DNA from 3 places in the Rhodococcus sp. P1Y genome. Region 2 is predicted to be linked to each of the others. Evidence: predicted binding sites of a transcription regulator. Region 2 holds the regulator's gene; each other region holds the start of a gene.
What was found. The regulator LexA, encoded in region 2, represses DNA repair genes until DNA is damaged. The targets are predictions, from matches to a motif close to CGAACANNTGTTCG.
Positions count from the first base shown of each region.

Region 1: D8W71_RS05000 (HNH endonuclease signature motif containing protein) is a predicted target of LexA. The motif match lies at 1,967-1,980, and genes of this name have one in related genera.
Region 3: D8W71_RS09680 (alpha-ketoglutarate-dependent dioxygenase AlkB) is a predicted target of LexA. The motif match lies at 1,770-1,783, and genes of this name have one in related genera.

Region 1 is NZ_CP032762.1:1,053,326-1,056,599, reverse strand. Features, by position in the region: gene D8W71_RS05015 (MFS transporter) at 1-161, shown strand, start outside; gene D8W71_RS05010 (putative protein N(5)-glutamine methyltransferase) at 167-946, opposite strand; gene D8W71_RS05005 (hypothetical protein) at 964-1,821, opposite strand; gene D8W71_RS05000 (HNH endonuclease signature motif containing protein) at 1,996-3,274, shown strand, end outside.
Region 2 is NZ_CP032762.1:3,409,132-3,412,405, reverse strand. Features, by position in the region: gene hrpA (ATP-dependent RNA helicase HrpA) at 1-152, shown strand, start outside; gene nrdR (transcriptional regulator NrdR) at 228-692, opposite strand; gene D8W71_RS15805 (hypothetical protein) at 804-1,178, opposite strand; gene lexA (transcriptional repressor LexA) at 1,517-2,305, shown strand; gene D8W71_RS15795 (acyl-CoA dehydrogenase family protein) at 2,406-3,274, opposite strand, start outside.
Region 3 is NZ_CP032762.1:2,075,171-2,078,444, forward strand. Features, by position in the region: gene D8W71_RS09675 (3-deoxy-7-phosphoheptulonate synthase) at 46-1,128, shown strand; gene D8W71_RS09680 (alpha-ketoglutarate-dependent dioxygenase AlkB) at 1,125-1,748, opposite strand; gene D8W71_RS09685 (VOC family protein) at 1,867-2,292, shown strand; gene D8W71_RS09690 (AraC family transcriptional regulator) at 2,289-3,274, opposite strand, start outside.

The sequences.
Region 1 (3,274 bases), 2.4 Mb from region 2:
TCGTTGCCGTGTTCAACGCTGCGATTGCATCCGGCGCGCTGGTCGGTGGCGTCGTCAACGACCAACTCGGTGTCAGTGCAGCTCTGTGGGTCGGCGCCACGCTGGTTGTACTTGCGGTGGGGGTCGCGATTGCAAGCAGCAAGCCTAAACGCGTCGGGTGATGAGATCACCCGTCCGACATGCGTATACCGACCACTACCGTGCCATCGAGATCGTCGGAGCAAACGATGTCGGTGTCGAACCCATGCGATGCGAAGATCCCCGCGGTGTCCTCTGACTGCCGACGGCTGGTTTCGATGAGAAGCGTGCCGCCTGGCGCGAGCCACCCCGGTGCGTTCGACGCAATCCTGCGGTGCAGGTCCAGTCCGTCGACACCGCCGTCGAGGGCTACGGCCGGCTCGTGGTCGCGCGCCTCCGACGGCATCGAACCGATGGCGTCGGTGGGTACATACGGTGCGTTCGCGACGATCACGTCGACCGTGCCGCGGAGATCCTCTGGAAGTGCCTCGTACAGGTCGCCCTCGTACACTCGGCCACCGACCGGCTCTACATTGCGCCGCGCACACCGCACTGCCACCGGATCGATGTCCGACGCATGAACCTGCACCCCAGTGAGCCGGTGTGCGAGAGCTGTTGCCACCGCTCCTGAGCCGCAACACATATCGACGACGATGCGCGGACTCGTCACTGCTGCTCGGTGGACCAGGAGCTCGGTTCGCCTGCGCGGCACGAACACTCCAGGCTCGACGAAGATTCGCAGACCACAGAATTCGGCCCATCCGAGAATCTGCTCCAGCGGGGTGCCGTCGACCCGTCGGGCAACGGCGTCGTCGAGGTCGCTACCGGTGAATCCATCGATGAGCAGCGCCGCCTCGGATTCCGCGAAGACGCATCCCGCGGACCTGAGGATTCGCGTGATGTCGGCGTCGGACGCGGAATCGGCCATGGGCGACCCTAACCCGGTCAGCCTTTCGGCGTCAGTCGGTAGTGGAGGCGTACCGCAGTCAGCCCCCACAACTTCAACACATGGTCGGTCCGGAGCACCCCCTCGTCGTCCACGTACACGTGAAACACTTCGTGAATGGGGGCCCGGGACGCATAGTCTGCGTTCTTCTCGGCGACGACCGTGTAGGCGCCATCTTCGCCGAACTTCCCCGCGGGCGAGGTCAAGATCAACGAACCACCTTCACCGACGCTCGGCTTCAGGAACACCTGGACGTTGCCGTCTTCGAGTGGAAAGGTGACGTGCACACTGGGACCGTCGCCCTCTGGCAGCGTCGTCGCCCGGTAGTAACCGCTGTACATGAAATCGCCGGACTTGCGAAGCTTTCTGAGCCAGGCAGACCCAGCGTGCTCGCCTGTTGCATCTACGATTTCGATCACTTCGCTGTCGACACCGTGCGCAACCGCCAAGGGCTGCACCGGAAGTGCCAGTTGCTGAACCCTTTTGCCGTACAGATACTCGATTGCAGAACCTGGGACGCCGAAGCCTCGCGTCCACTGCGTCCAGGCGTCCATCCTCCACTGCGCGGTGTGCTCGTAGAACTCTCGAATACGTGGATCGATCTCATCGGGATCGAACTCGGGCCCTGTCAAAGCGCCGAAGTCGTGTAGCAATCCGTCGGACTCCGAACCGGGGACGACCGCGCCACCGATCCGATCGGCCTCCTTCTGCAGCCAACCGTCCCTGACCACGCCGGACCCCGCTGTCGGCCCCCTCAGCCAAGATTGTGCGCCGTCCAAATCCACTCGACGACCGACCGTCTTCCAACCGATCCTCGACGCCTTGTCCGCCCACGACCACGCCCCAACGCTCACCATGTCGGACAGCGTCTCACATCAAGGCCGATCGGCAACACAGTCGGTGGCAGAAGTCCGTGCATCCGAACAGTCCCCGATGCCGGGCGTAGTGATGTTGATTCTTCAATCGTAAAGCATTGACAGACAACACTTTCAGGCTTGCATTCGAACATCTGTTCTATTACAGTAGACAGCATGGAACAGCCGGGGGGCTCCACGCACATCAGATCCGAAGCCGATGCGGCAGCGGCCGCATCGGTGGCCCGCCTCGCCGACGCCCGCCGTACCGAGAACATCGCTGCTGCCGCACTCGTTCACGAAGTGCACATACTCGGCGAAATCCGATTCGGCGCAGAGATGGATGTTCACTTCATCGGCTCTGATCACCCCGATCATCAACCCGATGTCGCCCGCGCCCGCACAGCCACCGAATGCGACGCGGCCGTCGCCCTGTCGCTCTCGCGCACAGTGACCCGAGAGATGATCATCGTCGCCACCGCGCTCGCTGACCGGCTACCGGGCATCGACGCCGCGTTCACGGTAGGGGACTTGGACTACCCACGAGTGCGCACCATCGCACTGACCTTGCAGCGCGCCAGCGACGCTACCGCTACAGCCCTCGAACCGGACATTCTCGCGGCAGCACTGCGCTGCAACTCCCGCGCCCTCACCGACAACATCTGGCGACTGTGGATCGAACACGACCCCGACGAAGCCGCCGCGGCACGCGAGCGCGCAGTCTCCGACCAACGTTGCGCCGACATCCGACGCGGAACCGACGGCCTGGCCACCCTCATCGCGAAAATGACCACTCTCGAAGGCGCCGAATGCGAGGCCATCCTCACCGAACTCGCCGCCACTGTCTGCCCCAAAGACCCCCGCACCGCTAGACAATTGCAGGGATACGCGCTTCTGGCCCTGTTTCACCGCGAAGACTCCGTCGCGTGCGCATGCGGCACCGACACCTGCCCCGTCGCCAGCGCACCCGACTTCACCCCCGCACGCCGCACACCCCTGATCAACATCCACATCGACCTCGACACCCTCCTCGGCCTCAACGACCACCCCGCGACCCTCGCAGACGGCACGGTTCTCGACGCCGACACCGCACGCCTGATCGCCCGCGACGCGCGCTGGCAGGCCCTCTTGACCGACCTCATCGACGCCGCCCAGCAGCACGCCACCAACAACAGCGGCGAGGCCAGCGAAACTTGCAGCAGCGCGTCGTCCGAAACCACAACCGGCACTTCATCACCCGAACCAAGGCCACCAACTTCAGACGACTCGAACACGGACGACGGGCCCGAGCCTGGCGACGGTCACGACGACGCTGGTGATGGCGGTATACCGACTCCACCCCCAGCACCCCCGACTCCACCACCACCAGCACCGCCGACCGGTCGCGGTCGCATACGCCCACGCGCCCGCCGCATCATCGCCCGCGGCCGCACGCGCCCAGCCGCGCCACTGCCGT
Region 2 (3,274 bases):
CCGAATCTCGGCAGAGCAGCAAGCCCGTGCTCGATGTGTTCTGGATGATCGAAGAGCTTCGAGTCGGACTGTTCGCTCAAACCGTCCGAACCGCATATCCCGTATCCGAGAAGCGCGTTCTGAAAGCCATCGCTGCAGCCGGCAGCAGCTAACGTGACCGTACAACGTGACTTGATCGGCGTGACTCGACAGTCGTGATTCGATAGACGCGACTCAGACGCGGTGACTCAATCGACGACGGATGTTTCGCGGTGTACGCGTAGGTCGTGGATTTCCTTCTCGAAATCTTCCGCAGAACTGAAAGATCGATAGACCGATGCAAACCGAAGGTAAGCGACCTCGTCGAGATCCCTCAACGGCCCGAGGATGGCCAGGCCGACCTCGTGGCTGGGAATCTCGGCAGAACCCGAGGCGCGTACTGCGTCCTCAACTTGCTGCGACAGCAAATTCAGCGCGTCGTTGTCTACGTCACGACCCTGGCATGCCCGTCGAACTCCCTTGACGACCTTCTCCCGGGAGAAGGGTTCGGTGACGCCGCTGCGCTTGACGACCGCCAACACCGCCGTTTCGACGGTAGTAAAGCGTCGACCGCATTCCGGACATGACCGACGTCGCCGAATTGCCTGCCCTTCGTCTGCTTCGCGCGAGTCCACCACGCGGGAATCGGGATGCCTGCAGAACGGGCAATGCATGTAAGCGCCTCCGTCGTAGCCGTTGCACACTCTCGAATGACTCGTGAGAGGTACAGGCATCGAGGATACTCGGAGCCCTACGAACGCGCCTCGATCACCCAGCACAGCGCGCTACGGCGTAGACGGGGCATCGAACCCCTGCACGACCGCCACCGGCGCGCCGGAGGATTCTGGCGTCGAGTCGAGCGCGTCCGCGCGTAGATTCGCGACGGCCACCAAGCCGAGGATCACGACGGCCGTCGCAACGACACCCGCGACCATTGCGCTCCACGAGATCTTCTCGTCACGATGTGCGCGATCGGTCTGCGCGTCGGGGGAACCGTGAACGACGGCCGACCCGTGTGCGCCCTGCCGCGCCGCCGTATCCAGCACGTATCGGCGACGTTCCACCGTGCCGCGACGACGGGTGGGCGTGGCCGACCGCGATCGGCTACCGGTCGATGCGCGCAGTGCTGGGGCAACTCGCCGGTCGGTTGTGATGGTCATCGGAACCTCCGCTGGATGGGACGTGTCGAACGCGATCGAATCGGTTATTCGATCAGGCGTTCGATGAACGCTTGTTCGAAGTTCTATCACGCGACTCCGACAAAGTCAGCAGAAAGTGCGACACGGATCGAACAGATGTTTGATCGAACAGCGTTTACGGGCTAGATTCGTGTCAGAAACCACACGTCACATCCACCCCACGCGTTCGACAGGTACTACCGAGACCGGAACTTGGCCCCGAGACTGGAACATCGTCCCGAGACTGGAACATTGCCCGAGGCCGGAGAACTCTCGTCCAGACCGAACCGAACGCGCGTACGACGCAGGAGGACGCACGAATGAAGGACGAGACCTCGTCAGGGTCGGCGAAATCGGCGCCGAGATCGACCGGGCAGTCGACAACGAAGTCGGCGGGCAAACCCGCAGCGGTTCCGACCGCGAAGGCGTTCGAGGGCGAGGGCACCGACATCAACGCCGGACTGACCGAGCGCCAACGCAAGGTTCTCGAAGTCATCAGGGCGTCGGTCACCGAACGCGGGTACCCGCCCAGCATCAGGGAGATCGGGGATGCCGTAGGACTGACCTCGACGTCGTCGGTTGCTCATCAACTCCGCACGCTCGAGCGCAAGGGCTTCCTTCGCCGCGACGCGAACCGTCCCCGCGCTGTCGACGTCCGCGGCCTCGACGAGGTACAGGCCGATCACGCGGCAGCGGTGGCGGACGGATCGGCAACGGCGGAGGATCAGCTTCCGACGCCGACGTTCGTGCCTGTTCTCGGACGTATCGCGGCAGGCGGTCCGATCCTCGCCGAGGAAGCGGTCGAAGACGTGTTCCCGCTTCCGCGCGAACTCGTGGGACAGGGCTCGTTGTTCCTGCTGAAAGTCGTGGGCGAGTCCATGATCGAGGCAGCCATCTGCGACGGCGACTGGGTGGTCGTACGCCAGCAGAGCGTCGCCGACAACGGAGACATCGTGGCCGCGATGATCGACGGCGAAGCCACGGTCAAAACGTTCAAGCGAACGAAGGGCGATGTGTGGTTGATGCCGCACAACCCGCTGTTCGAGCCCATCCCCGGCAACGACGCAGCGATCCTCGGCAAGGTTGTCACGGTAATGCGCAAGCTCTGACGACAAACAATGCTCTGACGACAGACACTGCTTTGACGACAAGCGATGCCAACGGCCCGAAACCTTTCAGGTTTCGGGCCGTTGTACGAAGATCGGCGAACTACAGATCGAGACCGCGTCCGATGATCTCCTTCATGATTTCGGTCGTGCCGCCGTAGATCGTTTGGACGCGAGAATCCATGTACGCCTTGGCGATCGGGTATTCCTTCATGTAGCCGTAGCCTCCGTGCAACTGGAGGCAGCGATCGATGAGCTTGACCTGGTTCTCGGTCGTCCACCACTTCGCCATGGCCGCTTCCTGGACCGTCAACGTCCCGGCGTTGAGAAGTTCGATGAACTTGTCGACCATGATTCTCGTAGCGGTCGCCTCGGTTGCCAACTCGGCAAGAACGAACCGTGTGTTCTGGAACTTTCCGATGGACTTGCCGAAGGCCTTGCGATCACGGCAGTACTGAATGGTCATCTCCAGCGCGGATTCCATCGCGGCGGCTGCGACGACGGCAATCGAGAGCCGCTCCTGCGGAAGATTCTGCATCAGGTAGATGAAGCCCATGCCCTCTTCGCCGAGCAGGTTCGCGGCAGGAACGCGAACATCGGTGAAACTGAGTTCGGCTGTGTCCTGAGCCTTCATGCCGATCTTGTCGAGGTTCCTGCCGCGCTCGAAGCCCGGCATGTCGCGCTCGACGACCAGCAGGCTGAATCCCTGGGCGCCCTTCTCGGGGTCGGTACATGCGACGACGATGATCAGGTCAGCGTTGATTCCGTTGGTGATGAACGTCTTGGAGCCGTTGAGAACCCACTCGTCACCGTCACGAACCGCTCGGGTCTTGATGCCCTGCAAGTCGCTGCCGGTACCGGGCTCGGTCATAGCGATCGCCGTGATCAGCTCACCCGAGCTGAAACCTGGGAGCCAACGCTGCTTCTGCTCTTCGTTGGTCAGCTCGATGAGGTAGGGCGCGACGACGTCGT
Region 3 (3,274 bases), 1.3 Mb from region 2:
GTGGAGCATCGAACAGAGTCGGTCTGAGGAACAGAAAGTTCTCTCATGACTATCGACGTAAACCCTGTGGACACCGATCTCGACGATCAGCGGACGATCAGCATCTCGCCACTCGTCGCGCCGTCGCTGCTGCGCCGCGAACACGCGGCCGACGACGCAGTATCGGCGACGGTACGCCGTGGCCGCGACGGCGTCGTCGACATCCTCGACGGCCGTGACGATCGACTGATCGTCGTCGTCGGACCGTGCTCGGTCCACGACACCGACGCTGCAATGGACTACGCCCGCAGGCTCGCGGAGAAGGCCACCGAGCTGGGCGACCGACTGCACATCGTCATGCGCGTCTACTTCGAGAAGCCGCGTACGACGCTGGGCTGGAAAGGGTTGATCAACGACCCGCACCTCGACGGTTCCTTCGACATCAACGAGGGCCTACGCGTGGGGCGCAAGCTCCTGGTGGACATCTCGGCGCTCGGTCTTCCCGTGGGGTGTGAGTTCCTCGATCCGATCACCCCTCAGTACATCGCCGACCTCGTCAGCTACGGAGCAATCGGTGCCCGCACGGCGGCCAGCCAGGTGCACCGTCAACTGTGCAGCGCGCTGTCGATGCCGGTGGGGATCAAGAACTCCACCGAGGGGGACATCCAGGTCGCGGTCGACGGCACCCGCGCGGCGGCGTCGAGCCACGTGTTCCCAGGCACCGACCTCGACGGTCAGGCCGCGTTGATCCGGACCACCGGCAACCCCGACTGCCATGTCATCCTGCGCGGCGGCACCGATGGACCGAACTACGACGCCGCGTCCGTGGCAGATACCGTTGCTCGGCTGCGTAAGTCTTCGCTTCCGGAGCGTGTTGTCATCGACGCGAGCCACGGCAACAGCCGTAAGGACCACAACAAGCAGGTCGATGTGGTGACCGATCTGTCGGCGCGCGTCGCGGCGGGCGAGCACGGGATCGTCGGGCTCATGTTGGAGAGCTTCATCGAAGCGGGTCGTCAGGACCTGACGCTCGGCCACAAGGACGAGCTCACCTACGGCCAGTCCATCACCGACGCGTGCCTCGACTGGGACACCACTGCAACACAACTCGACGTTCTGGCTGCGGCAGTGGAGAAGCGGCGGAGCTAACGCACCCCGCGCGGCCGGAACTGCACGCTGACGCGTGGGCCGGTCGCGCGGCTGCTCTTGGGAATCGCGTGCTCCCAGGTCCGCTGACACGAGCCGCCCATCACAATCAGATCTCCGTGTCCGAGAGTGAATTTGAGTGATGTGCCGCCTCCCCGCGGGCGTAGCATCAACTGGCGCGTCGCGCCGAGAGAGACAATCGCGACCATCGTATCCTCGGTTGCACTACGACCGATGTTGTCCCCGTGGAACGCAACACTGTCGGATCCGTCTCGGTAATAACACAATCCGGCAGTCGCAAACGTTTCACCCAACTCACGGCCGTAGTGCGCGTCGAGTGCTTCTTTCGCCTCGGTCAACGCTGGGTCCGGCCATGCTTCGGTCTCGGAGTAGAACCGCACCAGCCTCGGGACATCCACCACTCGGTCGTACATCTGACGTCGCTCGGCTCGCCAGTCGACCCTGTCGACCAGTCGGTCGAACAAATCGGTCGAACTTGCCCAACCTGGACGTACGTCGACCCACGCGCCATGGGACAACACGCGCCGAGAGACTCTCGATCCGAGAGGTCCGAAGTTTTCGTCCATGTCGGTGAAGAGTGAACCCTGCAACTCCACGCTCATGCGTGCAAGCGTAGCTCGGTTCGAACGTATGTTCCACCCCATGTGTACGGTAATGCATAGCCCACTATGTAAAAACGTTCACGTGCGGCGTAGCCGCCTCTGCCTTTATGGTGTCCGAATGGGACACGAAATTCAGGTCGTCATCGACAGCGTCAACCCGCACGAGCAGGCGAAATGGTGGGCAGCGGCTCTCGGCTGGCAGGTCGAACCGACCGATTCGGACTTCATTCGAGGCCTGGTGGCTGCCGGTCACGCGAAAGAGGAAGACACACTCGAGTTCGACGGGCAACTCGTGTGGAAGGTCGGTGCCGCCATCATTGATTCCGGCTCGCCCGCATCGCCGAGGGTCCTGTTCCAGGTTGTGCCGGAGCCCAAGACAGTCAAGAACCGAATCCACTTGGATGTTCGAGGGGGCGACGACAGGGAGGGTGTGGCCGCGACGCTCGTCGATGCCGGGGCGAGGATTCTCTACCGCGAATCGCAGGGACCCTTCGACTGGATCACGATGGCAGACCCCGAGGGCAACGAATTCTGCATCACTTAGCGATACGCTCCCGGAGTCTGTCCGGTCCACCGCTTGAACGCACGCCGGAAGGCTGACGGCTCCGAGAAGCCCAGTTTGTTCGAGATGTCGTCGACGGAATCGCCGCGGCTGAGTCCGGACACAGCCGCGTCTCGTAGAACTTCTTCGCGAATCTGGTTGACGGACGTGCCTTCCTGGCGGAGTAACCGTCGGAGGTGAGCGGTACTGACCGAGAGCATCTCGGCGATATCGTCCGTGCCAGGCGCCTCGCCTTGCAATCCGAGCTCCAATGCTCGGCGAACCTGCGACGACGCGGTGCTGTCGTAATCTCGCGCGGTGAAGAGCAAATTCGGCGACTCGCGCAAGTAGTCCGCCAACGTGTCCTCGGTCTGGACGATCGGCGCTCGCATCGCCGAATTGTCGAACTCCAGTACTGCGGCAGGTGCTCCGAACGTCACGTGGGTGCCGAACATTCGGTCGTACAGCTTGCCGGTGGCGGGGTCGGACATCTCGTACGGCAATTCCACCGAGTGCAGCTTCACCCGACCCCCGATGAGCCACGCGGCGAATCGGTGTACGAGGACCATGCGGAAATCGGTGAGAAGTTGCCCTGCGATCGGTCGGGCAGCGGCAGGTAGATGAGAGTTGTCGGCCGGCGGGATGGTCAGTCGCGTGGAGTCGTCGCCGCGGCTGATCAGCATCGGCGGCATTCCCGACAGAACGCGCGTCGTCTCCGACATCCGCTCCATGGCAGCGGCAAGATCGGGAGTGTGGATCAGCGTCAGGCAGATCACCCGAAAACTACCGCGGCGCATGGGCGTCGATGCCAGCCCGAACAGTTCGTCATCGGTCAACTGCCATGCGGCCTGGGTGAACAGTGTCACCTGCTCAGCGGTGAGACGTGAATGCGCATCCTTCAGCAGTTCCGGTCCGATGCCCGCGATCGACAACGGATAGGTGAGGTCGACGCCGCCGCTCGCGGCGAGAGAGACGGCTTTGACGA